Regions from separate parts of the Halobacillus ihumii genome, predicted to be linked through region 3. Evidence: riboswitches for the same ligand, from Rfam matches in the RefSeq annotation. Region 3 holds a riboswitch; each other region holds the start of a gene.
The links. Region 3 has a riboswitch for cobalamin ahead of G6R08_RS04870 (acyl-CoA thioesterase). Riboswitches for the same ligand answer to the same signal wherever they lie in the genome.
Positions count from the first base shown of each region.

Region 1: another riboswitch for cobalamin. It lies ahead of G6R08_RS00845 (DUF4430 domain-containing protein); the one in region 3 lies ahead of G6R08_RS04870 (acyl-CoA thioesterase).
Region 2: another riboswitch for cobalamin. It lies ahead of G6R08_RS12460 (ribonucleoside-diphosphate reductase subunit alpha); the one in region 3 lies ahead of G6R08_RS04870 (acyl-CoA thioesterase).

Region 1 is NZ_CACVAO010000001.1:146,689-156,604, reverse strand. Features, by position in the region: gene G6R08_RS00850 (ATP-binding protein) at 1-1,194, shown strand, start outside; cobalamin riboswitch at 1,232-1,410, shown strand; gene G6R08_RS00845 (DUF4430 domain-containing protein) at 1,621-2,025, shown strand; gene G6R08_RS00840 (ECF transporter S component) at 2,029-2,538, shown strand; gene sigX (RNA polymerase sigma factor SigX) at 2,686-3,219, shown strand; gene G6R08_RS00830 (GerMN domain-containing protein) at 3,209-4,348, shown strand; gene G6R08_RS00825 (helix-turn-helix transcriptional regulator) at 4,662-5,117, shown strand; gene G6R08_RS00820 (ferredoxin) at 5,152-5,400, opposite strand; gene G6R08_RS00815 (YpbB family protein) at 5,537-6,592, shown strand; gene G6R08_RS00810 (RecQ family ATP-dependent DNA helicase) at 6,585-8,126, shown strand; gene G6R08_RS00805 (CPBP family intramembrane glutamic endopeptidase) at 8,113-8,691, shown strand; gene G6R08_RS00800 (CBS domain-containing protein) at 8,877-9,509, shown strand; gene G6R08_RS00795 (metallophosphoesterase) at 9,637-9,916, shown strand, end outside.
Region 2 is NZ_CACVAO010000001.1:2,491,685-2,501,600, forward strand. Features, by position in the region: gene G6R08_RS12430 (MMPL family transporter) at 1-780, opposite strand, end outside; gene G6R08_RS12435 (uracil-DNA glycosylase) at 1,013-1,660, shown strand; gene G6R08_RS12440 (hypothetical protein) at 1,763-2,428, opposite strand; gene G6R08_RS12445 (sigma-70 family RNA polymerase sigma factor) at 2,421-3,005, opposite strand; gene G6R08_RS12450 (SDR family oxidoreductase) at 3,204-4,109, shown strand; gene G6R08_RS12455 (ribonucleotide-diphosphate reductase subunit beta) at 4,186-5,226, opposite strand; gene G6R08_RS12460 (ribonucleoside-diphosphate reductase subunit alpha) at 5,242-7,473, opposite strand; cobalamin riboswitch at 7,695-7,871, opposite strand; gene G6R08_RS12465 (class I SAM-dependent methyltransferase) at 8,048-8,728, shown strand; gene G6R08_RS12470 (TetR/AcrR family transcriptional regulator) at 8,972-9,592, shown strand; gene G6R08_RS12475 (DHA2 family efflux MFS transporter permease subunit) at 9,652-9,916, shown strand, end outside.
Region 3 is NZ_CACVAO010000001.1:926,957-936,872, forward strand. Features, by position in the region: gene G6R08_RS04860 (chitobiase/beta-hexosaminidase C-terminal domain-containing protein) at 1-2,244, opposite strand, end outside; gene G6R08_RS04865 (DsbA family oxidoreductase) at 2,551-3,279, shown strand; gene G6R08_RS04870 (acyl-CoA thioesterase) at 3,343-3,816, opposite strand; cobalamin riboswitch at 4,004-4,190, opposite strand; gene G6R08_RS04875 (esterase/lipase family protein) at 4,396-5,913, shown strand; gene G6R08_RS04880 (hypothetical protein) at 5,955-6,335, opposite strand; gene G6R08_RS04885 (LCP family glycopolymer transferase) at 6,534-7,466, shown strand; gene G6R08_RS04890 (acetamidase/formamidase family protein) at 7,602-8,510, opposite strand; gene G6R08_RS04895 (EamA family transporter) at 8,610-9,512, opposite strand; gene fdhA (formaldehyde dehydrogenase, glutathione-independent) at 9,826-9,916, shown strand, end outside.

The DNA.
Region 1 (9,916 bases), 780 kb from region 3:
AAAATGCGAGAGGGCGCTTTGGAACTTGCAAGAGGGGAATTCAATACAAAGATTCCGATTTTAACACATGATGAAATCGGAGAACTGGCTATGGCTTTTAATCGTATGGGACGAGAACTTAAGTTTCACATTAATGCTGTTAATCAAGAAAAAGAACAATTGTCCGGTATTTTACGTTCCATGGCGGATGGAGTGCTTACGATTAATAGGCAGGGAGAAATTTTAGTCTCTAACCCGCCCGCTGATCAATTTTATCAGTCCTGGATATACGAAAATGACGGGAACGAACCTGCCCATGGAAAAAGGGAAGTGCCTCAGCCCATGCGAAAACTATTTGATGAGGTTATTGAGACTGAGCAGGAAGTGATGACTGAAATTACTGTGCAAGGACGAACGTGGGTAATGTTAATGACCCCTCTTTATGATCGTACTTATATAAGGGGAGCGGTAGCGGTACTGAGAGACATGACAGAGGAGCGGCGTTTGGATAAATTAAGAAAAGATTTTATTGCAAACGTCTCACATGAACTAAGAACTCCGATTTCAATGTTACAGGGATACAGTGAAGCAATTGTGGATGATGTAGCCGAAACGAAGGAAGATAAAAACGAGCTGGCTAAAATTATTCATGATGAATCACTCCGTATCAGCAGGCTAGTGAATGAATTACTGGATCTCGCTCGAATGGAAGCCGGTCATATGACTCTTTATAAGGATACAGTCGAAGTAATGCCGTTTCTTGAAAAAATTATTCGTAAATTTCAGGGATTGGCAAACGAAAGAGAGATCAACCTTCAGCTTTATTCAAATGACGCGCAAGGAACCATTCATATCGATGCAGATCGCATTGAGCAGGTATTAACGAATTTAATAGATAATGCGATTCGGCATACGAATGATTACGGATCGGTGGATGTAATAGCCGAACGAACATCTGATCAATGGATCGTGAAAGTCACAGATTCAGGATTGGGAATACCTGAAGAAGATCTCCCATTTGTATTTGAACGATTCTATAAAGCAGATAAGTCTAGAAAAAGGGAAAATAGTAAGAAAGGAACGGGTCTGGGACTCGCTATTGCCAAAAACATCATTGAGGCTCATAAAGGGTCGATTCATGTTCATAGTAGAGTGAATGAGGGAACAACTTTCACCTTTACTCTGCCGACAGAACTGGAACAAGAGGAGAAATAGCTTGAAAATACCCTGACCATGCTGTACGATAAAATAGAATTAAATGAGAAAATTAGGTACCCGATATGGTGTAATAGGGAATCTGGTGAAAAGCCAGTACTGTCCTCGCAACTGTAAGTGTTGACGAACAAGGGAAACCACTGCGAATAATCGTGGGAAGGCTCTTTAGTAGAATGATGCACGAGTCAGTAGACCTGCCTGATTTAATATATTGTTTCAAAGCTTCGGGGATTGAGCCTTTGAGATATCCGGTTTAATCTTATGTAGTGTTTTTACATAGCTTTACTGGTATGTCTTAAGCCTGCTCTTCTAATAAAGGAGCAGGCTTTTTTAGTATCATTTGGGTAGACCTGAGTAGTCAACCATCATCATCCCCGATTAGCATTGCAGCAATGTATTTATTAATAGAATGGGGGTTTTGTAATCATGAGAAAGATGTATGCACTAATCACAGCATTAATGGTGACCTTGTTCGTGCTCGCTGGCTGTCAAACTGAAGGTGGAGGAGAAGAGGCCAGCACCAGCCAAGAGGAGAAGCAGGAAGTAACACTTAACATCGAACTATCTAAGAACAAAGGGGAAAAAGTGCTCGCCAATGAAGAAGTAACAGTTGAAGAAGGCACTGTGTTAATGGAAGTGATGAAAAACAACTTTGAGGTGGCAGAGAAAGATGGGTTTATTACGGGACTTGAAGGAATTACTGCCAGCGAAGGAGAGCAAAAGGCCTGGATGTTTACCATAAACGGGGAAACTTCAATGGTTGGAGCAAATAAATACGAGGTAAAACAGGGCGACGAAATTGTCTTTGATTTTCAATCCTGGGAATCATGATTCATGAATACGTATAAATTAACGTTAATTGCAATGCTTGCTTCGATGGCAATTGCAGGACGTCTGGTGATGGCGAACATTCCAAATGTACAGCCTGTTACTGCCATTATTATCATTGCAGGCTTCTGGCTAGGGCCGCTGGCAGCAGTCATTATGGCTTTCTTAACAACATTTCTCTCTAATGTTTTTCTAGGGATGGGGTACTGGACTATATGGCAAATTCTATCCTGGTCTATAATCGGACTGGGAGCAGGTTTAATCGGCAAATACTGGGCGAACATTCCAGTATGGATGCTATCAATATATGGGTTTCTAAGCGGAATTGTCTATGGACTAATTATTTCTTTTACAATGAGAGTTGCAGGACAGCCGTTTTGGGCTTATTATTTAGCAGGATTGCCGATGGACTTAAATCATGCCGCAAGCAACGTAATTTTTATCCTTGTGCTCTCCCCGGTGTTAGGAACATTGTTTTCTCGTTATCAAAAGAAACATTCGCTTACAAGTGTATAAGGATATTTAAAGTTGAGCTGCGATTTTAGCAGCTCTTTTTTATATGAACATTTATGGTTTTCATTTTAAATGATCGGTATTATGATAGGTAGGTGTAACTTTTAATGGTACATAAACGACAATATGAATGAACGGGAGGTTCAAGGTGTGAAACCGTTCTTTGATGAATTTTACGATAAATATCATCGAGATTTATTTCAATTTATTTATTATATGGTAAAAAATCGATCAGCCGCTGAAGATTTAACCCAGGAGGTTTATATAAAAGTGCTTCAATCATATCAATCATTTGATGGCAGGAGCAGTGAAAAAACATGGTTATTTTCGATAGCTAGACATGTGACTATTGATTACTTCCGCAAGCAGGGACGTAAAAGAAAAAAGATTATGGACTTTTTTAACTGGGAAGAAAAAGGTGAATCAATAAAGGATGAGGAAGCCTTGCCGGACGAAGTGGCGGAACTGAATGACAGGATGAGAGAAGTTTACGAAGCATTAGATCAGTGTACGGTAGATCAAAAAAGTGTCATTATCTTAAGGTATATACAGGGGATGACGATACAAGAAACCGCAGCCATTTTGCAGTTTTCGGAGAGTAAGGTTAAAACTACTCAGCATAGAGGAATGCTTGCTTTAAAGAAACGATTAGGTGTAAAGGGGGGTAGTGAGCATGAAGCATAATGATAAACAAGATACACGTATAGAAAAAATGCTGCATGAGCTCCCGCAAATTGATGACACAAAAAGTAAAGATGATTATTATCGCCTGATCACCGCTGACTCTAACCAACAGTCTTCAAGGCGCCCAAGATGGCTGTTTCCTGGTATAGCTTCCGTCATTGCAGTGCTCATTCTGGCCGTAGTAGTGCCTTTTTCATATTATTCCATGAAGGAAGGGGCTGTCGATCATCCGCAATCTGCTGAGCATCAAAATTTGAAGCTGGAAAAGTCGGAAGGTTCCAGCAGCGGAAATGATCTTCCTTTAAAAACCAACCAGCAGTCCTCTGATCAAACTGTTCATGAGTTGAAAAGTATGGTGGTTGAAGAAATTTCCAGTAATATGAAGCCTTTGGCAGCTGTTGATCAGAGTGTTCAACATATCGTTCCTCTTACGGTTGTATCTGAAGAGAATGAACGTGAAGGAAGCAATATCAATACAGAACAGCTTGGATTATCAGAAAATATTCTTGAAAATATCACCATTTCAATTGATGAAAACGATGAAAAGGCTCAGGTGACGTTTCCTAATAACTTTTCGGTTAGCGGAAATGCGATGAGCACTTCAATTGTTAACAGTATAAAATGGTCAGTGGAGCCTTACAATGTTGAGAATATTTCCATTCAGACTGAGGACGGCTCACCGGTATCGCTGGGCAGTTATGGAAAAGTATCATCATTGTCGGTTATCGAAGAGGGTAGTTTCATTTTCAAAGTATTTAAGCCTTCTTCAAGTGACAGTTCCTTTTTCGTTCCCATATCGATCAAGAATGAGAGTACGATAAGCACCGCTTTAAAAGAGTTAAAGAAAGATGAGAAGGATCCAGAAGTGGATTCTCCGCTACCACCTGAGGTGACCATTCAATCTGCACATGAAGAAGGCAATGAACTCATCGTCGAACTTAATAATCCTAAGTCTGTTGATAAACAACAAATGCTGACAGCCATAGAATCCATTTTAATGACCGCTCAACATTTCGGTTATGATCGAGTTGAATTCGAAAACACGTCAATCGGCAAGTTAGGTCCATATGAATTGAGTAAAACGGTGGAAACACCGAAGGCGCTGAACCCAGTTCCTGCAGAGGAATAAGTAGAGGTTGGCACTTAAATGACCCGAACTGATTTTTCATTCGGGTTATTTTCTTATTCATCATCTGGATGAGGGGAAGGTGGTCGGGAAATAACTCGCTTTCCACCCCCATTCTTCTATTAAAAATACGGACCTTAATCAGATTCAACGACAGGCGATGGAGCAACATAGAAAGTGATTTATCAGTCTTTTTGTAAAAGAGTCATTATGAATTGACTCATGTAAATACTCATATCTCCTTCATGCGTATATCGATAGTATAATGTTGATGGGCATGATAAAATGATATACATACTAATGAGGAGACGGTGGTATGGATAGAGAACAATTGATACAGCAGGTATCGAAGAAAATCAAATTAATACGTGTTGAGTATAGGTATACTCAGGACCGTATGGCTGCGATCCTAGGAGTATCAAAGAAGACGCTCGTGCAAATTGAAAAGGAAAGAACATTGGCTAGTTGGACAACAGTTGTAGCGGTATGTGCCTTGTTTCTGGAAAGCGATGTCCTGAAAGGCTTGCTGGGAGATGCTCCACTCGAAATCATTGAAACCATTGCTCACAATCAGGTGGATCGTACTGAAAAGAGGATTATAAAGGGTAGAGTGTGGTGGACGACAAGCGAGGAGAGAAAACGATTTAAGCTTCAGCAAAATGTAATTAGTCAGCATTACCGAATTATTGATGAACTTGGAAACCGCTGGTACTCAAGTTTTGATAAAGAAGCAACGCTATTTAGATATAGTCAGCTTACTAAAAATGATTAAAAAAATCCCTTCTTTATTTAAAAGAAGGGAGGTTTTATTCAAACTTGAGAGGGTCGCCTTCAAAAGGCTCATCAGATATTTTAATGGAGTCTGTCGGACAGCCTTCAAATGCATCCTCCATATCTTCTTCGTAAACTTCAGGAACTTCTTCGTTTCCCATATTATCATCCAGCAAGGCGTAAGCTAACCCTTCATCGTCATAGTCAAAGATATCAGGGGCAGCGGCACCACATGCTCCACAAGCAATACATGTATCCTGGTCAACCATTGTAAACTTTGCCAAAAATTAACCTCCTTCAAATGTCACCTCGTGAAGTTATTTCTCAGAGGGGCAAAAGGTTTATCAAAAATTGCTACATAGCCATTGTAAGATGATGATTCGAACTTTTCAATAGATAAGCAGCAGAAGGAGGGTTCACTTGTTTCTATATATTCTTTTAACATGTATAAACCAAATGAAAAGGGAGCGTACAATTTCAGGGATTTTCCACTTATTAAAGGGAAAACGCTCAGCTCAAACTCTGCAGGACGCTCGTGTGTATGGTATTGATGATTTTTTTGGAATATGCCCGAACCTTTCCAAGCCAAAACTTGCGACAACTATCCAAATAGCTGTTGATAATGACTTAATTTTAATAGAAAATGAGCAGTTTGCCTCACTGACAAAAGACGGAGTTGACTACCTTGCCAACTATCAAGGACCGCGTCCAGACTATTTCTCGGGCATGGCAGATGCAGCAAATGTGCAAGTATTCGAAGGCCGGCTTCGATTACTGATTCAAACCGTGACAAATCTGTCAGTGAATAATCGGTCTTTTTTAGCTATTATTGAGCAGCCACCGATTCAACAATGGGTCAAACACCACTATAGTCGAATCAAGGAAGGTATGAAGGAAGTAGAAGAACAATTATATGAAGAATTAGCGAATTTGCTCAGTAAACGGACTGAAGTGGAAGCAGTCCTGTTTACAAGCAGGTTAACAGGGGGAAGGATTATAGGGGAAACGAGAGAACAACTTGCACGTGATCATAACCTATCGGAACAGGAAGTCGATATATTGCTATCACATGTATCCTATTACTTGTACGAACAATGCCGAATTAGCCCATCATGCTACCCGGCAATAGCAACTTGTCTGGAAGGATTGTCTTCTTCTAGTCTTATCACACGTTCTGCAAAAAGAACGTATCAGTTCCTGGAGAAGGGATTTACATTAGAGAGTATTGCAGCAATCCGAAAGTTAAAACTAAGTACTATACAAGATCATGTAATCGAAGCTGCACTAGTGGTTCCAGGTTTCTCGATCCGTCCATTTATCAATGAAGAGCATGAACAGGCTATATTGGCATCAGCCTCTCGTCTGCAAACAAGACGTTTGAAACGGATTTACGAAGCATTTCAAGGTCAATTTTCCTACTTTGAACTTCGATTAGTTTTAGCAGCAGCGAAAAAGGAGCCAATGTCATATGCGTAATCTTGATTTAAAAGAGAAGCTTTATAAGCATTTTGGCTACCGTCAGTTTAGGCAGGGACAAGAGGAGATTATTGGCAAGGTACTTGAAGGCAGAGATGTATTGGGCATCTTACCGACTGGTGTTGGAAAGTCACTCTGTTTCCAGCTGCCTGCTCTACTGTTTTCTGGAAGCACGGTCGTTGTGTCACCGCTTATTTCACTAATGGTTGATCAAGTGAAGCAAATGAAAGCTGCTGGACTCAAGTCGGTTATTGCCTTAAACAGCTTTATGGATTATAAAGAAAAGCGTAAGGTATTAGAAAAGCTGGATCAATATTCTCTGATTTACCTATCCCCTGAAATGCTGCAAAATAAGTCTGTGATGTACCAATTGACAAAACTGCATGTTGACTTATTTGTGATTGACGAAGCCCATTGCATCTCGCAATGGGGTCATGAGTTTAGGACAGACTATTTAAAACTAAGCCATTCGATTAAACAAGTTGGTGACCCTGTAGTTCTGGCTCTAAGTGCCACGGCTACCCCTGAGGTGCAAACGGATATTAAGGAACAGCTAGCCCGGCGAGAGATGGACTCAGTTGTCTATCCAATGGACAAAGTAAATATGAGTTTTGCTGTAGAAGAAACAGCGAGTCATGAAGAAAAATTAGAGAGAATTACTCAAGTATTATCCCAAAATAAATCCCCCACTATGATCTATTTTTCTAGTCGAATGTGGGCCGAACGGATCTCGGAAGAGCTGAAAACGAGAGTGGACCAAAGAATCGCATTTTATCATGGTGGGATGGAGCAAATGGACCGTCTCCTCGTCCAGCAGCAGTTCATGAACGATCAGCTGGACGTGATTTGTTGTACAAGTGCTTTCGGCATGGGGGTTGATAAATCAAACATCCGAAGAGTGATTCACTATCACTTCCCGACAGAACTGGAATCATTTATACAGGAAATCGGCCGAGCTGGGCGAGATGGAAAGCCTTGTGCAAGTTTGATGTTGTACACTCCTGGTGATTATCACTTACCGCAAATGTTTATTGAAAATGAACTGGTAAAACCAGAGGATGTCGAAGGAATTCTTCATTCCATTTATGTCATTGTTAATAGACAAGACTCCATATTGAATGATGAAGAAATGGCTGAGGAGCTTAGGTTATCTGAAACGCAGTGGAATTTTATTAAATATCAACTGGAGCAGGAGAAGTTAATTAATCATCATCCTGTTATTACAGATAAACATGAGTGGACACGAATTGCTGAGAAGATTCGGTGGATTCTTCAAAACAGATGGAAATATAAAAATAGGAAGCTCCAGGAAATGGTAAGTTGGCTTCATCATCCAGATTGTAAAAGGAAAAAGCTTTATTCTCCTTTTCAACCGGAAACGAGAATTCCGGAAGTAGCATGTTGCAGCAACTGTGGTTTTCGTATGGAAGACATGAAGTTAGATTCAGAAGCCTGTTCTGTTAGATTTGCTGACGACTGGAAGTCTCGGTTAGCAAAGATCTTTCATCAAGGAGACTATCATGCAACTGACTAATCAAGCACAATTAATAAAGCAAATGTCAAATCGAGAGATCACAAAACACCTAGTGTACACCCAGCTCATTCTTTTTTTCTTAGCTTTTATCTTAAGCTGGATTTTGTTCGAATCATTTTTTAGCGATTGGATAACCTTGTTCCATTTATCTGTTCATGAGTGGTTATATTATGGGGTTTTACCAGCTTTGTGCGTTCTGCTTGTTGACTTTGTATTGATGGCGTATCTGCCTCAACGTTTTTACGATGATGGGGGCATTAATGAGAAGGTTTTTAAAAGCCAGCCAGTCACAAAGATCATATGGTTAACTTTGCTTATTGCATGTTCAGAAGAATTGCTTTTTCGTGGGGTGATTCAAACAGAATTTGGATACTTAATCGCAAGCTTCATATTTGCGATTATTCATTTTCGCTATTTAACGAAAGTTGTTTTATTCTTTTCTGTTGTTTGTGTTAGTTTCTTAATTGGTTACATGTACGAACTAACTCACAGTTTACCGGTTACGATCACGACGCATTTTATGATCGATTTTATACTAGCATTGGCGATTCGTATTAGGAAATAAGGTAGGAGCATGGGTTTTCATCAAGACTGGCTCACCCATTGGCAGAACTGGGGTTGGTTAAAGTTGTTCAGGAAGAGATAGAGCGGCAAAGAGTAATCTCTGATAAATCCATGGCAGCTGGCAGGAAAATGATGTTTGATGTCGAATATATTTAGTTCAGACGATAAAAACTTAGGGGTGAGTCTATGTTTGTTAAAAGCATTATGAAACCTATACACAAATCATATGTATCTCAAAAAGAAGAAGATCTAAAACAAGTATTGGAACGGTTGAATAAATATGACTTGCATGCAATGCCAGTCATTGAAGATCAGAAATTCATCGGAATGATCTCCAGGGAAATCATCTACCGAGCTTTTTTTGAAAGTGAACAGCAAAAAGAAACATTCTTAAGAGGCTGCGTGGCAGGGGATGTTGCTTTATACAAGGAACTCTCGATAGATGATGAAGAAGTGTTTGAGCGAACTCTTCCTTTATTTAAAGGTTTTCCATTGTTAGCGGTTGTAGATGATCAACAGAACTTTAAAGGTCTAATTACGAGGTTTGATGTCATTGAACAATTTGAAAGTGCATTCGGTGCTAAGAAGAAGGGAATACGAATTGCCTTTACCTCAGAAGAATCGGAGGGCCGAATAGAACGTTTAGGGGATATTATTAAAAGCTATCATGAAAATGTTATTTCACTTGCCACCTTTGATGAAACCGACAAGCTTGCACGCCGGATCGTTTTGAAGGTTGAAAATAGAGACAATATTGAGCAATTCACTAGAAAGCTGGAAAAAACAGGCTTCCGAATACTTAGCGTTAAAGAAGTATAAAAAAAGGTCGCTGTGTGGGAGCACATGGCGGCCTTAATTTTGTCAACATAATGTTTAAATAGAAGGAGTGGTCTATATACGCTATTTTTATGGAGGCTTCCTTATAGTTTTATGGTTTATCTTCAAAATGAACCGCACAGCCAAATCTGACAAAGTAAGAATACACAGCCGCAAAGTTTCTATAAAAGATCCTTATACAATCTTTTATATTTCCGATATCCATAATCGCTTGATAAACGATCAAACCCTTGCTAAGATCAAGGACGTTGATGCTGTCATTATTGGTGGTGATCTGGCTGATCGCCGGGTCACTGGCACGAAGCTTTCCAGAAACGTCAAGCGATTACAAACTTGGGGTGCGCCACTATATTTTATCGCTGGCAACAATGATTACGAGTTCAAATCTG
Region 2 (9,916 bases), 1.6 Mb from region 3:
AGTGACAAGTGCTGCAGCTTTATCCTGTTTCTGAAGTTCCTCCTTGTAGCGGTTGATGAAAAGCAGGGCAAAGTCAATGCTTAACGCAAGCCCGATCATCGGAGCGATGTTCAAAATGAAGATTGATAACTCCATTTGTTGTCCCACGATGGCCAGCACACCAAAACCGATAACAATCGTGATACCACCAATGATTAGAGGAAGTAAGGAAGCTACGACTGTTCCAAAGGCAATCAGCAAAATGAGCAGAGCAAAAGGCAATCCAATGAGTTCGGCACGTTTCAGGTCCTTCTGGCTTGCCTTATTGATGTCTTCTGAAATAACAGGTGCCCCGGTTACCGTAATGCCTTCCTGTGTGCCAATGGTATTTTTAACATCTTTAATCACCTGAGACATGTTTAGAGACTCATCGTCAAAGTGAAGGGCTGCATAAGCCAGGTCGTCTTTTTGCATCGACTCATCTTCAAGAGGTGATTGAACGGAAGATACGTTAGGTAGATCATCTAATTCGGTTAGTTTATTAGAGATGGTCGAGCGGAAACTTTCATCGGATTCGTTTACTCCTTGTTCAAAGAGAACGAGGAGGGTCGAAGCTGGAAAGTCGAACTTTTCCTGTAGTATGTTTTCAACTTTTTCATATTCACCGTCAGTTCTAAATCCATCGCCTTCGAGAAGGGAAGGCAATTGAATGGCGAAATAGCCCATACCGATAGCAGCAATAATCCAAAAAGTGATGAATAGTTTGTAAGAACGAACTATTAGGGAAGCAAACTTTCTCATGGAACCATCGAACTCCTTTATTTAAACTACCCTACAAATGATACTCCTTTTCTTTAATTTAGGAAACTAATAACGTAGCCATCCCGTTATGACTTATAATGTGTAAATAAACAAAAAAGCGGGAAAACATTCTGACAATTGATGAAATATATCCCACTAAATTCCACCTCAGGTCATCCAGATTCTGGATGACCTGAGGTGGATAAAATTGGATGGGGAAGGAGTGAATGTTATGGATCTGCCTAAGTGGTTATTGGAGGATGCTGAAAAGCGTATCAAACCATATGATGTAGAAGGCTTTGTTCTTGGGCAAGGGTATGAGAATGCTGAGGTTGTTATTGTCGGAGAGGCGCCTGGGGAGAATGAAGCAGTGAAGGAAGAACCGTTTATTGGGAGAGCGGGAGATGAACTTGACAAGCAGCTTGCTTATATAGGACTTCAAAGGGAAGACATTTACATTACCAGTACGGTTCGCAGCCGTCCTTATAAATGGGTAAAAACAAATAAAAAAGGTACGAATGGAAAACGAAAGGCCAATCGAAAACCTAATAAGAAAGAAATTCTGGCACACGCTCCGATATTAGACTATCAACTTGAGAAAATATCTCCTTCATTAATTATTGCGTTAGGAGGGGTAGCATATGAACGGTTGACTGGCAGGAAAGAAAAAATGTCCGAAGTGCTTGGAGAAGTCATTGAAACACCGATCATGAAACTTAAGGATGATGAGTATCAGCCATCCCATCAAAACTTTATTATTTTCCCGCTGTATCACCCGGCAGCCGTATTTTATAACCCCAAAATTAAGGAAGATATTTACGCTTCCTTAGATAATCTAAAAGCTTATTTAGATAAGCACAATCTCTTAACAAAAACATGAAATCTTTTATGGAGTGAAAATACCCAAAAGATCCAAAATATACAAAAAAAACCACCTCAGGTCATCCAGAATTTGGATGCCTGAGGTGGGGGATCATGTGATTTATTGGGCTGCAGGCAAGGGTTGTTGTTTTTCGAAGACGAAGAATCCTTTTTGGCTAATGGAGCTTGTGCCAATGCCCGTGCTTCGTCTGCTGTGAATTGCGATTTTCTCTGAAGAATCCATGCCTTCTATACTGTATATATCTGTTTTAGGGAAAAAAGCCTGTTGAGGTTGTTGTTCTGAAGCATTGCCAGGCTTGACTGTTCCAATTACTTGATGAAGTTCAGACTTTTCAACCCTATTGCCTGTTTGTACATACATTTCATTTTGAAACATGACATAAGTTTGACGGATCATGGTCGGGCTTTGCTTACGATCTGTCCACGTCCTCCCGCTTAATGTTTGTACAGATTGACCAGGGGGTGATGTGGAGGTGACGGATTGCTGGGCTTTTAATTCGGTAACTAAAGAACGTTCCGAAAGTGGAGAGGCTTTATGGACTTCGGATTGGGATGGCTGACTGGTTACCTGGAAACAAAGTAAAGCGATCACAGCAACAGCAGGCATAGGTAAGGTGATTTTTATCCAACTTTTCATCGGTTTTTTTGATTGATGATTGGTGACTTGCTGAACCATTTTGTCAATCTCCCGCTCTTTCATTGGAACTTTACGATATTTCACATTGTGATCCATCTTTTTTAATTTATGGTCTATTAAATCATTCATCTAGAAAACTCCCTCCTGATGTCAGCTGTTCTTGTAAAAGCTGACGAGCCCGCCTAAGCCTGGTTTTTATTGTGTTCGTACTCACATGTAAAAGCTGGGCTATATCCTTTACTTCAAATTCCTCAAAGTAATATAAAATAACAATTTCTCTGTACTTGTTATCTAACTGCAAGACATGTTCCAGAAGTTCCTCATCTTCACTTTTATGTACGGTGTACTCTTCAGGTGTAGCCTGTGGGGAGGGGATACTCCGGAAAACTTCTGTACTTTTCCTTATCACTCTTTTTATATAAGCACTCTTAAGATGGTCCTTACATAGGTTGATTGTTATTTTGTAAAGCCACGTTTTGACGCTGGATTGTTGTTTGAAGGTTGAATATTTCTCGTAGGCCTTAATAAATGCCTCTTGAGTTAAATCTTCCGCTAAGGAGTAGTCCTTCACATAAGAGTAGGCAAGCCATTTAAGATCGTGGCTATACTTGCGAATCCACTCCTCAACTAGCTCATCAGCTGTTGCTTCAGGTTGCGTATGATTTGGTTTTTGAGGAAGTTCCTCTGTGCGTTCTTTGTTAATCAACTTGTCCCACCTCATAGAATAGACGACACCCCTCTCGTTAAGGTTTTAGTAAGTTGAAAAAGACATCGATTATAATCCCTATCTTACCACAGGTTTTGTGATTGTAATGGTATGGTTTGAAAAATGAATTCGTATGGAATGGTTGTAGATTTTTAGGGCAGTATTTAAAAATGAAACGACTTAACTGGAGGAGTAACTATGTACCCTAAGTATTCTTATTACAAAGAAATCACAAAAGCTAAACAGCAACCATTAACATTTCCGCCCCAGCATCAGAATACACAGCCAGGAAAAGAATCTGCAATGAACCCAAAGCCAATCATTGAAAACCAGGAGTATAAAGGCGGTGAAAAGCTAGCTGGCAAAGTAGCCATTATTACAGGTGGGGACAGTGGAATCGGAGCCTCTGTTGCTATCGCATATGCAAAGGAAGGAGCAGACCTTGTGATCCCATATTATTCTAGTGATGAAGACGAAGATGCCTTCCGCACGAAGAAACGCATCGAAGAACTTGGCCGCAAATGTTTGTTAGTAACAGGTGACCTTAGTGAACCCGAACATTGTGAAAATATTGTTAAGCAAACACTTGAAACCTTTGGAAATCTGCATATTCTTGTCAACAATCACGGTGTTCAATTTCCTCAGCAGAATTTAATAGATATTACAAATGAGCAGTTTGATAAGACGTTTAAAACGAATATTTATTCCTTCTTCTATTTATCAAAAGCTGCCTTTCCTCATTTAAGCGATGGTGATGCTATCATTAATACAGCATCTGTGGTGGCTTATGAAGGGAATAAACAGCTTATTGATTACACAGCCACTAAAGGAGCTATTGTGAGTTTTACCAGAGCCCTGTCCCAAAACCTTGCGGACAAAGGGATTCGAGTAAATGCTGTGGCTCCTGGTCCAATTTGGACACCACTAATTCCGGCAAGCTTTTCGGCACAGGATGTGGAAATGTTTGGAGCAGATACCCCTATGAAAAATGCCGGACAGCCGTTCGAACTTGCTCCAACCTATGTGTACTTATCATCAGACGATTCCAGGTATGTCACAGGCCAAGTACTCCACGTAAACGGAGGTAAAATGGTAAGCTCATAGAGGAAACCAGAATTCCAAAAATGCCCACCTCAGGTCATCCAGAAAATGGATGACCTGAGGTGGGTACATATTCCAATTATAATTCGTCGAAGCCGTTGTCTTCGGATACTTTGGTGTATTGTCTTGATTTTTGTTCGAAGAAGTCTGACTTTCCTTCGTCTACTTCCTGATAGGCTCTAATCCATTTCAAAGGGTTCTGATTATACGCAGGGAAGGGTTGCTCAGCGCCCATCTGGCTGCACCGATTGTTTGCCATAAACCGAATGTAATCTTCAAGGTCGCCAATCGGAATGCCAGGAAATTGCTCACCAATAATATGATGAGCCCACTTTATCTCAAGATCAGCCGCTACTGTAAATGTCTCCGTCACAAACCGCTCATATTCCGCCCGATCAAGTTCCGGGTTTTCAGCCAGCGTTTCTTTGAAAATTCTTGTGAATAAATTGACGTGGAGCTGCTCATCGCGATTAATATAATTGATCATCGTGCTTGTCGAGACCATTTTCTGATTACGTGCCAGGTTGTAAAAGAAAGCAAATCCTGCGTAAAAGAACAATCCTTCCAGCACTACATCATACACGAGCGATTTTAAGAAGTTTTCTAAGCTAGCCTTCTCAGCAAAGGCTTCATAGCCATCTGTAATAAACTGATTTCGTTCCATTAACACTTCGTCATGTTTCCAATACTCGAAAATTCGTTCCTGTTCACTCTGATCCACAAGAGTGGAAAGTACGTAAGAGTAGGACTGGTTATGAACCACTTCCTGAAACGCGAGCACTTGCATGAGCGCCGATAAACTGGAGTCTGTCAGATAGTCCGTGATCTTACCGGCATAATCGGTTTGAATGGAGTCAAGGAATGCCAGCAACCCGATGATTTTTTTAAAAGAGGCTTGTTCTTGCTCCGATAACTGCGGCCACTGCTTCAAATCGTTGCTCATATTAATTTCATTTGGGATCCAGAAATTTGAAAGCATCCGTTTATACATCGGGTAGGCCCACGAATAGCGGGTATCATCCCAGTTTAGTACGTTCGAGCTCCGTCCGTTGACAATTCCTGTTGAAGCATTTGGCGCCTCATAATCGACAAGTTTCCGTTTGTGTATAGTCGTATTCAATTCTATCAACCTCCTTTATGATGAGCAGCTTTCACATTCTTCATATTCCCCCTGGCTGGAGGTAGAGCGGGTATAGTAAGTCGTCTTCAGGCCCTGCTTCCAGGCATCTACATGTAAGGCGAGCAATTCCTTTGCTTTAATCGTATTGTGAACATACATATTAAACGAGATCGATTGATCGACATATCGTTGACGAACCGCATTCTGCTTAATACTCGTATGCTGATCAATATCATAGGCCGACTTATAGTACCAATAGGTTTCCGCATCCAAATCCGGCGCCGTTACAGGAATTTTATAATCTTTTTTTTCCTCGGAATAAAACTTTTTAAAAATCGGATCGATGCTGGCAGTGCTTCCCGCAATAATCGATGTACTGGAGTTTGGTGCAACGGCCATTAAGTAGCCGTTACGCATGCCATTCTCTGCAACATCCTGCTGTAACTGCTCCCAGTTCCAACTCGCATCTTGGTCAAACGACCGTTTAATAAAAAAATCACCTGTCTCCCAGTCCGATCCTTGAAAATAAGGATAGCTTCCTTTTTCACGAGCAAGCTCACTGCTGGCCTGAATGGTGTAGAAGGCAATAGCCTCATACACTTCTTTCGTATAATCGACAGCCTCCTCTGATTCCCAAGCGATCTTTTTACGGGCAAGCAGGTGAGCCCAGCCAAATGTTCCAAGACCAATGCCGCGATAAGACTGGTTTGTCAGTTGAGCCTGCTTCACAGGAATCGTATTCTGATCGATCACATTATCGAGCATCCGTACCTGAATTGGTATCAGTCGTGGAAGAACTCCAGCTGGAACAGCACGGCCTAAGTTCACACTGGATAAGTTACAAACTACAAAATCGCCTGGGTTTTGGACAGTGATAATTTTCCCGTCCTCTATATACTGCTCCGCCTGGACAGTAGGGCTTTGATTTTGCAAAATTTCAGTACATAAATTGCTGCAGTACACCATTCCTTTATGGCTATTCGGGTTCATCCGATTGACCTCATCACGGTAAAACATGTACGGCGTGCCTGTTTCAAGCTGGCCAATCATCATTCGTTTCATAACCTCAATCGCAGGTATTGATTCTTTTGATAAACCAGGGTGCTCAACGCAAGCCCAATATCGATCACGAAATGATCCGCTGCCACGATTTTCATCGTAATAATCCTCCAGTGAAAACCCCATCACGGAACGAACTTCATGTGGATCAAACAAGTACCAATCCTCACGTTTTTCAACAGCTTCCATAAACACATCAGGAATGGAAACTCCCGTAAACAAATCATGCGTTCGCTGCCGTTCATCTCCATTGTTCAAGCGACTGTCGAGAAAGGGGGAAATATCCTTATGCCACACATCAAGGTACACCGCCACAGCTCCTTGCCGCTGACCGAGCTGATCTACACTGACAGCTGTATTATTAAGCTGCTTCATCCAGGGGAGCACTCCTGAGGAAACGCCTTTAAAACCTCGAATATCACTGCCGCGACTGCGTATTTTACCTAAATAAACACCGATACCTCCACCGTGTTTACTCAAATTTGCCACATCCGTGTTAGTGTCGTAGATCGACTGTAAACTATCATCGACCGTATCGATGAAACAAGAGCTCAGCTGGCCATAACGCTTGCCAGCATTCGCCAGTGTTGGTGTAGCTACGGTCATATAGAGGTTACTCAATGCCCAATATGATTCCTTCACCCGCTCTATACGCTTTGAATGATTCTCTTCTGCCATCAACGTCATGGCGATAATCATGAATCGCTCCTGAGGAAGCTCAAACATTTCACCAGCCTTTGACTTTGCCAAATAGCGGTCCCCGAGGGTCTTTAACCCAATATAAGTAAACAAATGATCGCGCTCAGGAACAATGGCCGCCTCAAGTGTATTGATTTCCTCCTTCGAATAATTGCTAAGTAAATCCGCGCTATAAATACCTTCGTCTTTCAACAACTCCATTAAATGGTGTAATCCCGCATACGGCTTACTCTGAGTACGATTGCGTGCCGAATCTTCATACATCATCTCTAACTGAATTCGTGCAGCCAAATACGTCCAATACGGCTCCTTCTCATTAATTTCAGCCAAACACTCCAGGACCAGTGCTTTACCCTGCTCCCGACGCTCCATTTGACCAAGCTTCATATTCGGGAGCTTGTCCAACAATCGCTGGATATCCAGTGACGGGAACTTTTTTACCTGCTCTGCTAACCAAGTCTGCCAGTTCAATGTGTGTACCGCTGTCATCTAACCACTCCTTTTAAACAACTTTTGAAAAAGTGATGTGAGTACCCTGATCCAAGGGGGCCCCCATCACATAAAGTCTCTTCGCATAATTAGTCATAAAAAAATCCGCTCATTTAATTGAGCGGATGAAACCATGAAACGAAGACGGATGTCCAAAAGTAGAAAGTGGAGACACCCTTCATTCCATCGCTTCATCTTCTCAATCCCCGAAGAAGTTGAAACTTCCGTGCGTAAGAAGACAGGTCTCCTGACTCACGCTCATTTCTACTCCGGCCCTTCCCATGCATAGCGCACAGTGGATTGTTCCGTTTCGAGAGCGATTACAGTTGCGGGGGCAGTTCCGGATTCGCACCGGATTCCCTATTAAGCCTTGTGGCATCTTCTTTACGCAAATACTATATATAGTGTTTGGTGAATTATTATTTAGCTTATATTGTGTTTTTATCATAACGAAGATCGTAGAACTCTGCAACAGTTTTTCAAGGATTAGGAATAAATCCCTGCTGGAAAGGAATCGAAAAAAAGATGTAGAATTAATAGTATAGAGGCAGGAAGGCAAAAGGAGGCAAACACGATGACTTCATTTAATTGGCATCAAGAAGCTGAGAAACAGTGGAATGATCGAGTAGAGTTTTGGAACGCAAACAGCAAGAATATGTGGGATAAGGGAAGCAGGAAAACGATTATTCCTTTTTTACAAGAGCATGTGGATGCAGGAAGTAAGGTAGCCGATCTAGGGTGTGGAGACGGTTATGGATCCTATAAACTTGAGCAAGAAGGTTATAATGTTACAGGACTGGATATCTCACAAGATATGATCACACGTGCGAAGGCACGTCTTGAACATGAGAGACTGCAGTTCGTACAAGGAGACCTCACTCATCTTCCTTTTGAAAAGGAAAGCTTTGACGCGATTATGGCTGTGAATAGTCTGGAATGGACAGAAATTCCCTACAAGGGTCTTGAGGAAATGAAACGGGTTCTAAAGAAGGGCGGTCAACTCTGCATCGGCATTTTAGGGCCAACCGCGAAGCCAAGAATGAATAGTTATCGGCGGGTTTACGGGGAAGAAGTGATATGTAACACGATGATGCCATGGGAACTCAGGCAAATGGCTGAAGAAACAGGATGGAATCTTATTGATGGCCATGGGGTCTACAAACGGGAAGTAGAGGGAGAGGACGTGTCCCATTTCCCAGTCGAACTTAAGCAGGCGCTCACGTTCATGTGGGTCTTTTTATTTGAGAAAAAGTAAATTAATGTGCTTTATTTAGCTAGAACAATTACGCAGCTCTATTAACCTTTTATTGATAAAAGATTAATAGAGCTGCGTTTCTTCATATGTTTCCTTTTAGAGAGCTATATGGTCACAGAAGATAGAATTGAAGACTTTTTTCAAATAGTCGGGTGTATTCATTGACATGTGACACAGTGTCATATATAGTAGTTCTTGTTCTTAAGTGACACCGTGTCATTTTTTAATTAGATTGGGGGAGAAATGATGCCCAAACAAACATTTCATAATTTAAACGAAGAAAAAAGGCAAGCCTTGATAGATGCAGCAAAAAAAGAGTTTTCAAGAGTCTCAATTTACGATGCATCTATTTCAAATATCGTGAAGACGGCGAAAATTTCAAGAGGGAGTTTTTATCAGTATTTTGAAGATAAAGAAGATATCTTCTTTTATTTGCTAAACGAAGATGCAAAGAGGAGGCACGAGCATTTTATTAGCTTTCTAAAGAAATATGACGGAGATATATTTGAAACGATGATTGCAATCTTTCAAGTTTCTCTGGAATATTCTCAAGATCAAGGTAAAAATGATTTTATTAGAAATGCCTTTTTAAATATGAATTATAAAATTGAAAATACATTCGCTAAACTTCTGACAAAAGATACATTTAACGAGCGTTATGCGGAGATCTTTAAGCTGATAAATACGGAAAAACTAAATGTTTCGAGTGAAGAGGAGTTATATCACTTTCTCGAAATTACCGTAGCGGTAACCTTTCATAACCTTGTACAAAGTTATGCAAAGGAGCTGCCTGTAGAGGAAGCTATGGAAAACTACACTGCTGAATTAAGTTTACTAAAGAGAGGCCTTATAAAATCATCTTAATTTATAAACAATAATAAAGGTTCGTGTCCTCTTTTAATCATATGGAAAGAAGGAATAACATGGGTAACAATACCAATCAGGCACAGGGGGAGACTATAAACAAGGTACCTCTGATGCTTGTCTTAATTTCAGGGGCGTTTGCTGCTATATTAAATCAGACGCTTCTAGCTACGGCCCTGCCGCACATCATGGCTGATTTACATCTTGAGGCGAACACAGCCCAGTGGTTAACGTCTATATTTATGTTAGTAAATGGTATCATGATTCCAATTACAGCTTTTTTAATTGGCCGTTTCACAACGAGAGCTTTGTTTTTATCTGCAA
Region 3 (9,916 bases):
CAAAGCCTCGCCCAATCGAGCGGCCTTCTCCTGGTCACCCGCTGCGGAGAAATTCTCAACATTGTAACTTGCCACAGTCAGTTTCTGCTTCGAACTCTCAAGCTCCGTCACTTCCCGCTCTGTACCGCCATCCATCAACTCAGGAAAATCTCCGGACGGACGAATCTTGAAATTACTATAATCATAGCTGACCACACCCGTGATCATTTCCGTAAAGTAATCCCCAGTCACAGCATCAATTCCAAGCCCATCCACATCTATCAAAAGACGCTCAGGATTATAATCATTCGGTGAAATGAGCAGACCATCAGCACGGGTAAACCGCTGATCTTCACTAGTTTCCCCATACACAGCGAGCTCTTCATATTTTACTGGTGCCGCAACCGTAGCATCCTTAATCCCAATTAACATCCCTTCAAGACTTTCGTAAAAGTCCAAACCATCCTCTTTCGCATCGAACGACTCCATGCCATCATTTTCAATCACTTCCGTAGGCTGCTCTCGGTCCACGCCTAACACGATTGGATCCGGAAGTTTGGTTCCACCCTTTGTTACGCTTACTTCTGATGCACTAATTTGCGTTGTTAATAAATCCTCTGCATCAGAGTAACCTTCTTCCCGCCATTCAGTTACTTCACCAGCTACCTCTACATGGTCGCCCACCTCTGCTGTACCTGAACGGTCATACACATAAATCCCTTCAGATGTAGCCACTTTGTCATCAGGGTTAAGACTTTGCATGTAGAAACCATTTGATCCATCAAGTTTTGTTACCACGCCTTCTACATGCTCAACGACATTACCTTCGTATGGGGACGTATGACTCGCACCTTGAATGTCATGGATCTCAACATCATCCAGTGGCTTCAGCACCTCGTACTCAAAGGTTGAAACTGGACTTACTTCCCCTGTTTCTTTTACAACAACTGCCTTAATGGTTGTATCCTGCTCAATTGTAATTGGCTCAGTATACTTAGTACTGCTTGGCGTTGGTTCTGAACCATCTGTTGTATAATGGATAGTCGCATTTGATTGCGCGGTGTACAGTTCCACTGTTTCACCCTCTACTAGGGAACCTGACGCTGGATTCGCCTGCACAGCAAACACTTCGTTGACAATATCCCGTGCATTACGTGGAACAAGTCGATATTCATTAAAGCTGTAATTAACGACACCAGCAATTTGCTCATATGTTTTTCCAACTTCTAGAGCATTTTCATCGTTAGGTGTAATCGTAAATGTTCCTGCTGAATCCTGTACGGTGAAATCTCCGTAACTATTTTTGGATAGAACCTCTACCCCATTAACTTGAACAAATTCACCCTCAATTGTTTCACCTTCATTTTGGGAAAATTGTTGAGAAGTTACGTTCTGGGGAGAAGGGACGCCAACTTCTTCTGTGACGACTTCTACATTCGCTGACGAAGCAAGAATCTGCTGCATCCCATAATAATCAGAGAACTCGCCTGTGGCGGTCACTTCATCGCCTGCCTCAGCTGATAAACCGGGAGCACGAACGATAATGCCTCCTGTTTCATCCTGAATGTACAGATTTGTTTGACCACCAGTTTCAAAAGCAACTGTCGCAATTCCTTTTACCTTAACGGTTGCTCCTGGTTCGCTTGTCCGCGCATCCTTAATTGATTGCAGCTCTACTTCAGGAACATCCGGCATTTGATAGCTTCCTAGATACTCCGTCGTATCCTTGGCATAGCTATCCCATTCTCCTGCTGTTTCAAAAGGGTCATCTGTATTTTTGTTCCCAGCAGTAATTGACTCCTTACGAACAAGTGTGACGTCATCAGCATACGATTCTTCGCTGCCAATTTGACCGATAGAATCAACCACCATGCCGTCTTTCTTTAGGACAACGGGATCATTTCCATTAAAATTAATCGCAGAATTGTTAGTGGCATCCGCACTTGTTAAAATCTCTTGATTTGCCCGGCTATTAGCTGCCACGAAAACTTCACCGCTTGGAAGTGTACCAGACAATTCGAAAGTACCCGTCGGCTCCAGTGACCCGTTTGCATACATTTCGATCGTGTAGGCAGACAAATTTATTGAACTGCCCGTTCCGTTATAGATTTCTATCGCTTTATTATAACTGCTTCCCTCTATGTATTCTGAGAAAAATAGGTCATCTGCTGATTCCGCTGCATGACTTTGAGGAACCGCACTTGCAAATGGACTTAACGCTAATACAGCTGCCAGACCAGTAACAACCGTCTTTTTAATACTCATTTCATTCCTCCTAAATAAGTTATAAAAATCTATCAATCTTTCCCAAGTATAAAAGATAATCCGCCTACACATTGACCTTTTTTCTGTAAAAATTACAAATTGCGCCAAAAGACACAGCACAAGACGTCTGACCACTAGAACCATCCAGCCTATTTATATCCATTATCTGGATGACCTGAGGTGGAACTATATTCCAGCCAAAAATATTATCTGTTCTTTCTAGTGGCTTATCAATCAGATTAATGGCATTTCACTTAATTGCCCCGTAAAATAAATGTGTGAAAAATTAACTATGAGGTGATAAACATGAAAATAGAAATTTGGTCGGACTTTGTTTGTCCGTTTTGTTATATTGGAAAGCGTCGACTTGAAGAGGCTCTTTCACAAATAGCTGAAGGTGAACAGACAGAGATCGTCTATAAGAGCTTTGAACTTGACCCGCAAGCGGAGAAAAACACAGGAATGTCTAATGCCGAGAAATTAGCTGCCAAGTATGGGAAGAGCGTGGAAGAAGCCAAGCAGATGAATAAAAACATGGAACAGCAAGCGACCAGCGTAGGGTTGAAATACAATCTGGACACAACAGTTCCTACTAATACATTCGACGCCCACCGTGTAGCTAAATTTGCAGAGAGCAAGGGACTTGGTAAGGAAGCGACAGAACGGTTCTTCCAAGCTGTTCTCACCGATTCAGAAGATGTTGGTGATCACGATACACTAATCAAACTTGCACAAGACATAGGACTTGACCAGACTGATGTCAGTGATGTACTTTCAAGTGAACAATTTGGTGAGGTGGTTCGTGCGGAGGAAGCAGAAGCAAGGGAAATCGGCGTTCAAGGCGTACCTTTTTTCGTCGTTAACAGAAAGTATGCTATTTCTGGAGCTCAGCCTACCGAAGTTTTTGTACAAAGCTTACAGAAAGTAATGGAGGAAGAAAAGCAATCGCCTGCTTTTCAAAGCTTAACTGATGACAAACAGGGAGAAGCCTGCACAGATGAAAGCTGCGACGTCCCGCCGAAAAACGACAACTAATCCCAATTAATTCCACCTCAGGTCATCCAGATTCTGGATGACCTGAGGTGGAATTAATTGGGATTATCGTAAGCTGGCGCGGTTGCGGCGATACTCTTTTCTCGAGGGTGCTGTTTGATGTAACCTTATTTCTTCTTTTGTTTCAGGGATTACTTGTGGAACCGGTGTTGGTTTTCCTTCTGAATCTACAGCAACCATCGTTAAGAATGATTCAGTTGTCACCATCTTCTCCCCCTTTAATAAGTCATCAGCAAACACCTTTACATAAACTTCCATTGATGACCTTCCCGCTGACGTAACAAACGCTTCCAAGGTCAGCGCATCGCCTACCTTAGCCGAAGATAGGAAATCCACTGAGTCAATCGATGCCGTAACAACCACACAATTAGAGTGTTTCATAGCGGTTAAGGCTGCAATTTCATCGATATATGCAAGTACTTTCCCTCCAAAAATCGTATCCAGATGGTTGGTATCTGGAGGCAGAACCAAACGTGTTTGTGTCATTTTCGAAGCATTTACCGGTAAAGCATTTTCCATTTCCTTTCCTCCTTGCAGGTCTCTTACATAGCTGTTAAGCGTTTTTGCAAAAAAGCCAACTCACAAAAAACGCAATAAAAAAACACCTTCCTAAAGAAGATGTGACTTGATTATGAGCAGTTATAAGGGATCAGCAAGAAAAAATAGATACCTCATCACGTAACACCCTCCTATCTCCCGTAGGATTAACATGTTCTTCTTTATGGCAGGTCTCCTGGCTCAGAATCAACAGCCTTTTCTCCTTCCCATTTCGAGTCAGAAACAGTGAAATTCGCAAAATGCCTCCTCTATACAGTGGCGGGACCGCGTTGGAATTGCACCAATCTTCCCTTTTCAGCTTCAATCATGAAGCCACCATAAAGCCTATTAAATTTTGTTTGAGGATACTTGTCCTCCTCTTCACTATCGGCGAGAGCCAGCCAGTTGTCAATAAGAATGGATCAACCTTAAAATATTCACACTAAAACACCTGAGTTCACTGAACTATTTATTTTAACTTTTTGTTCTACAAAAAATTCAGACGTATATAATAAATTGCTGACTGTGACTTCATCGATTTTGTCAGAAAGGAGTGTACAAATGCTAAAAAAAGCAGGAATCTTTCTGCTAGTAGTTATTCTCCTATCACCATTACAAGTTTATGCAGGTTCATTTGGAAAAGGAGACCCCTCCGGAACGCCTGGGCAGTGGTACGTCGGTCTCACTCCCACTGATGTTGATTCTTCCAAGTCGCCTGTTGTGTTTGTTCATGGCTTAAATAGTTCCTCTCACACCTGGTGGAAAGAAAATGATATGTATCAAACGGCTTATAATCATGGCTTTGAAACGGCATTTGTAGATTTGTATCCTACTAAAAATATGTGGGACAACGGAAAGTTATTAGCTGAAAAACTAAAACAAATTTACGAGTACTTTGGCGAAGAATTGGTACTCGTAGCACATAGTAAAGGTGGCATCGATACACAGTCCGCCCTTGTACATTACCAGGCCTCCCCTTACGTTGACCGTTTGATTACCCTCTCTACCCCTCATCATGGTTCACAGCTTGCCGATCTTGCCTATAGCAGTTGGGCCGGGTGGTTGGCTGACATAATTGGAAGTAAAAATCCAGCCGTCTATTCGCTCCAAACCGGCTACATGAACAATTTCCGCAGCCAAACCGACAGTCATGCTAATGTTGATAAAGATCCCATTTTTACATTCGGCGGTACAGGATGGGGAACCTTTGGAACTTCGCTTTACTGGGGCGGGTTATACCTGAGCAGCTATGGAGCGAATGATGGTGCAGTTACTGTGGCTAGCTCACGCCTTCCTTATGCCCAGGAAGTTAAAGTAGCTGACTGGAATCACTCAGAAATCCGCTTAGGCAGTTCCACATTCCGGTTATTTGATCAATACCTTTATGAAAACCAATCCGTAACGGCTTATAAAACGTTAACAGAACCAATGGATCGGAAAAAACATCAGCCTTCCCCTCTTGCAAACTACTACTATCGCGGGGGAACCTATAAAGGATCAACTTATGAAAAATTCATAGTAGAAGATCACGTAACTGAAGCTACCGTGAACTGGATCAGCGAAAGGGAAAATACTGCATTAACTCTCATTGGACCAGACGGTAAAAACCATTCATCCTTTGAAGTCACACCAGCTTCGTCAAATATTTTCCAGGGTGCTTATTATCATTCTATTCAACTAAACCAACCTGCTAAAGGAGAATGGACACTTCAAGCAGCTTCACCTGAGGAGCACTACCTTCTATCCGTCCATTATCAAAGCCCCGTTAATCAGGACTTAGACTTTACAGTAAATAAAAACATGGAAGTATCTTTACTCGCACAGCATCAACAAGCGATCGATCATAACAAAGTAAAAGCAGATATTCGCCTAGACTACTATAAGAAAGGTAAAAAGAAGACGAAAAGCCTAAAGTGGAATGATCTGAACGGCTCCTCTTCTAAAAAGTTAGAAAAACTCGGAGAAGGCACTTACAATCTTACTATTGACCTTAAAGGAAAGACGAAAGCAAACGTTCCATTTAATCGTACCATTGTGACCTCTGTCTACGTAGATAGTGATGGAAAAGTTATAAAATAAGAAGAAACAGCCCCCTTACTTTACAAAGAAAGAAGGGGGTTTCACCTTGTTCGAATCCATTTTGCTATCATTTTCATGAAAAAATAAACAACACAAAAGGCTAAAAATCCGAGTACACTTATGGCGGCATCATTAAACTCCATAGCCCCCCTGCCTGTAATCTTCTGCTGAATTTCTACAGCCAGCACAAAAACAAGAACCATAGAGAGTGTAAACAAAAATGAAATAACCGTAATACTCCATCTAGCAATCATATGAAATAGTACATCTACAAAAATCAATCCTATGATTCCCAGTATTCCGATAATCCAGAAGTGAAGCTCCTTATCAGTCAGATTCCATCCAGACGACTGAGATACTTCTAACAATAGATCATGAAATACATTAACAATTTCAGCTAAAAACACAATCACTTCTTTCATTTTCTTCTTCCCCCCTGCTGCCTGTCCAATTCATAGTAGCACATCAAATCGCCCCACCCCACCTCAGGTCATCCAGATATTGGATGACCTGAGGTGGGGCTTTTTTCCAGATTATTCATCATTACTTTTACAAGATTCACCATTACAAGTATAATAGATAATTAGTTCGATGCTATTCTACATAATTGAGGTGGAGTTATGGGACGAAAAGAAATGAAGAAAAGGAAGAGGAAAAAGGGACGCTGGTGGAAAATCGTCCTGCTCATTGTCGTGCTCCTGCTCATTGGAGGAGGCGTTTATGCATTTACGATTTTTAATAACGTCAAACAAACAGTTAATAGCAAACTTCACGAAAATGTACCTTCCATAGATACAGAGATAACAGATAAGAAAGTTGATAATAAAGAGCCTATCAATATCCTTTTGCTAGGTGTAGATGAACGCGAGAATGATCAAGGACGTTCAGATACAATGATTGTAATGACCCTTGATCCAGCTAATAATCAAATGCAACTGGTCAGTATTCCCCGCGATACTAAAGTGAAAATTGCAGGTGATGGGCGTGTGACCCGGATCAATCATGCTTATGCTTATGGTGGAAGTGATATGTCTGTTAAGACCGTTGAAAACTTCCTTGATATTCATATTGATTATTATGTAACGATGAATATGGAAGGGCTGGCACAGTTGGTCAATGCTGTGGATGGAATCACTGTTAATAATGATATGGCCTTTACCCAAGATGGCTTCCAATTTCCAAAAGGTCAATTGCATTTATCGGGCGAAGAAGCCCTCGCCTATGTGCGTATGCGTAAAGAAGATCCGAAAGGGGACCTTGGACGTAATCACCGTCAGCGTCAAGTGATTCAAGGAGTCATTGATAAAGCTGCCGGATTAAATATGATCAATCAGATTGATGAAGTGATGAATGTATTAGGGAATAATATGAAAACAAATATGGAATTTGGGGATATGCGCCGGCTCGCCATGAATTATAGCAGTGCGCGCAAAAACATCTCTACTTACCAAATGTCCGGGAATCCTATAACTAGTTCTGGGATGTATTTAATAGAGATGCCGCAATCAGAAATTCAAAAAACGCATGACTTAATTGTTAATTTTGGTTCTTAGAATAAACCGTCTCCTCTCTTGCAGGAAGACGGTTTATTTTTTTGCCTAAATATGTTAATTTCACCCACCTCAGGTCATCCAGAATCTGGATGACCTGAGGTGGGTGAAATTGGTTAAAATCCTCTGAAGGCTTTTTTATTTCCTAAATAACTTCAGTCCATATCCATCCAATATCTTTCTTGGCACAAAAAAACGTGCGGTCTTTAATGGATCAACGATTTGGCTTATTTGAACTTCTCCAGCTGCACTCATGAGCATCGTAAACTCAGCAAGGGTTAGATCGGTTTGTGGCTGCAGTAGATCAATCATTTTTTCCACCGCAAGATCAGCAGCCTCATCTAAAGATTCTCTAGAAACAAGTGATGCTGCCCCCGCTGTATTCTCAATATAAGGATAATCAATTGAGTATCCCTTAATCACATCTAATGTCACCATCACTTTCGCTGGAATCTCAACTCCTGACACACATACCTCGCCATCGCCCATGGCCGCATGTACATCTCCTAATGAAAAAAGTCCACCTTCCTGAAAAATTGGGAAATACAATGTTGCACCGGTTGTTATAAGCTTAGTATCCATATTTCCCCCATGAGCTCCCGGCGTCCCACATGAAACAGCTTCGTTCTCTGGAGCAACTCCAATCACGCCAATCATCGGTTGTAAAGGCAGTTTGATTCTGTCATCAAACACTAATTCGTTTTCTTTTATTTCAATCATTTTTATTTTAAATTCATCTATTCGATGCCCCATGACACCAAGTTTCGGACCTGTTGCCATTACACCTCGTTCACCAAGCTCAATCCCATCTATTCTTACTTGCAAAATATCACCTGCCTGGGCGCCTTCTACGTATACTGGTCCCGTAGCCGGGTTAATGCGCTCCCAGTCAATACTCGAAAATGTTTCTTCCTCCGACTGAATTTGATTTTCAAAGCAATCATACGTATCCATAACTACTTGCTCACCGGCACGAACCTTCAAAGCTGGTTTGTTCTCCTTACTCATCGCGTACACAAAAGAATCTTTCTCTAACTTCTGAACCATATCCTTCATCCTCTCCATGTTATTACCATCCATTTTAACAGAATAATCAGACAGTCCGTCATGGAACAGCCCCAACACCAATCGATCCAAGGAGCTGTTTTATGTTGACCTCTTCAAATTGAGTCTTTTATTCAATCCCCTGCTGTTATTTAGGAAAATTGCAGCAATGATTAGGACTACACCGCCCCATTGTAAGGCAGTGATCGATTCAGCGAGTATGAGATTTGCTGAAATGAGTGCTACAGGAAGTTCAATCGCACTTAGTACATTAGCCAATCCATCTGACAGTGTCGGAGCTCCAATTGCAAAGAACAAAGGTGGGATAACAGCACCAAACAAAGCTACTCCTCCCCCTACAATCCACAATTTCACATCTCCAGCCGGTAAGGTAGGGATATCTTTTACAAAGGTAAGGGTAACTAAGATCAGCGAACCAGTCACCATAATCGGACTCCGAGCCCAGGGATCAACATCCACAGCGATTTGCCCGCTAAAAAATATGAATCCTGCATAAGTAAATGCTGATAACATACCAAATATTAGGCCTATGGCAGGCAGTTCTACTATACCCGTGATTAGAATATTAGAAGCGAAAAACACACCAATCAAAGTGATCGCCATCGAACAAATGGCCAGCACAGTCGGTTTCCTTCGATTAAACACCCACTCAAAAAAGAACCCCATCCATACAAACTGAAATAACAAAATAATAGCTAAGGATGCAGACAGATAATGGATAGCTCCATAATAAAAAATACTCGTTAACCCTACGAAACTGCCCATTGCCATAATTTTAAGGATTGTTTTTCTAGTTAAACCGGTCATCTTAGCACGCAGAAGAAAAGCGATTCCCCAAAGAATTATGAAAGCAATAATCATTTGAATAATATTTATTTCTCCAAGTGTATATCCATTACCGAAACCCAACTTCACAAAAACAGGGGTGAATCCGAAACTTCCCGCCCCCGCCAACACAAATAACATCCCTTTATTCCTAGACATCACTAATCACACCCTCTCCATTACGTCCCCATTCTATCATAAAGCACCTGATTCTATGTAAAAATAATCCACCTCAGGTCATCCAGATTATGGATGACCTGAGGTGGATATTTTTCTCAGTTATGTTTAAGGTACTCCTTTTATAGGGTATGAAAAAGTTAAATCTAACTAAGCGTTCTTATCATACATACAGTTCCGGATCCACTAGGAAACCACGCTGCAATAAGACTAAGGAATGAAGTTGTCTCATAAAGAGTTAATAGAATGTCGTTCTGTCCATCAGTCATACATTTTACAGGAGGAGGCATATATAATGGCAACGAATAATCGCGCAGTAGCCTATAACGGTGAAGGGAGCGTAGTCGTAAAGGATATTGATTTTCCAGAATTAGTGTTAAGAGATG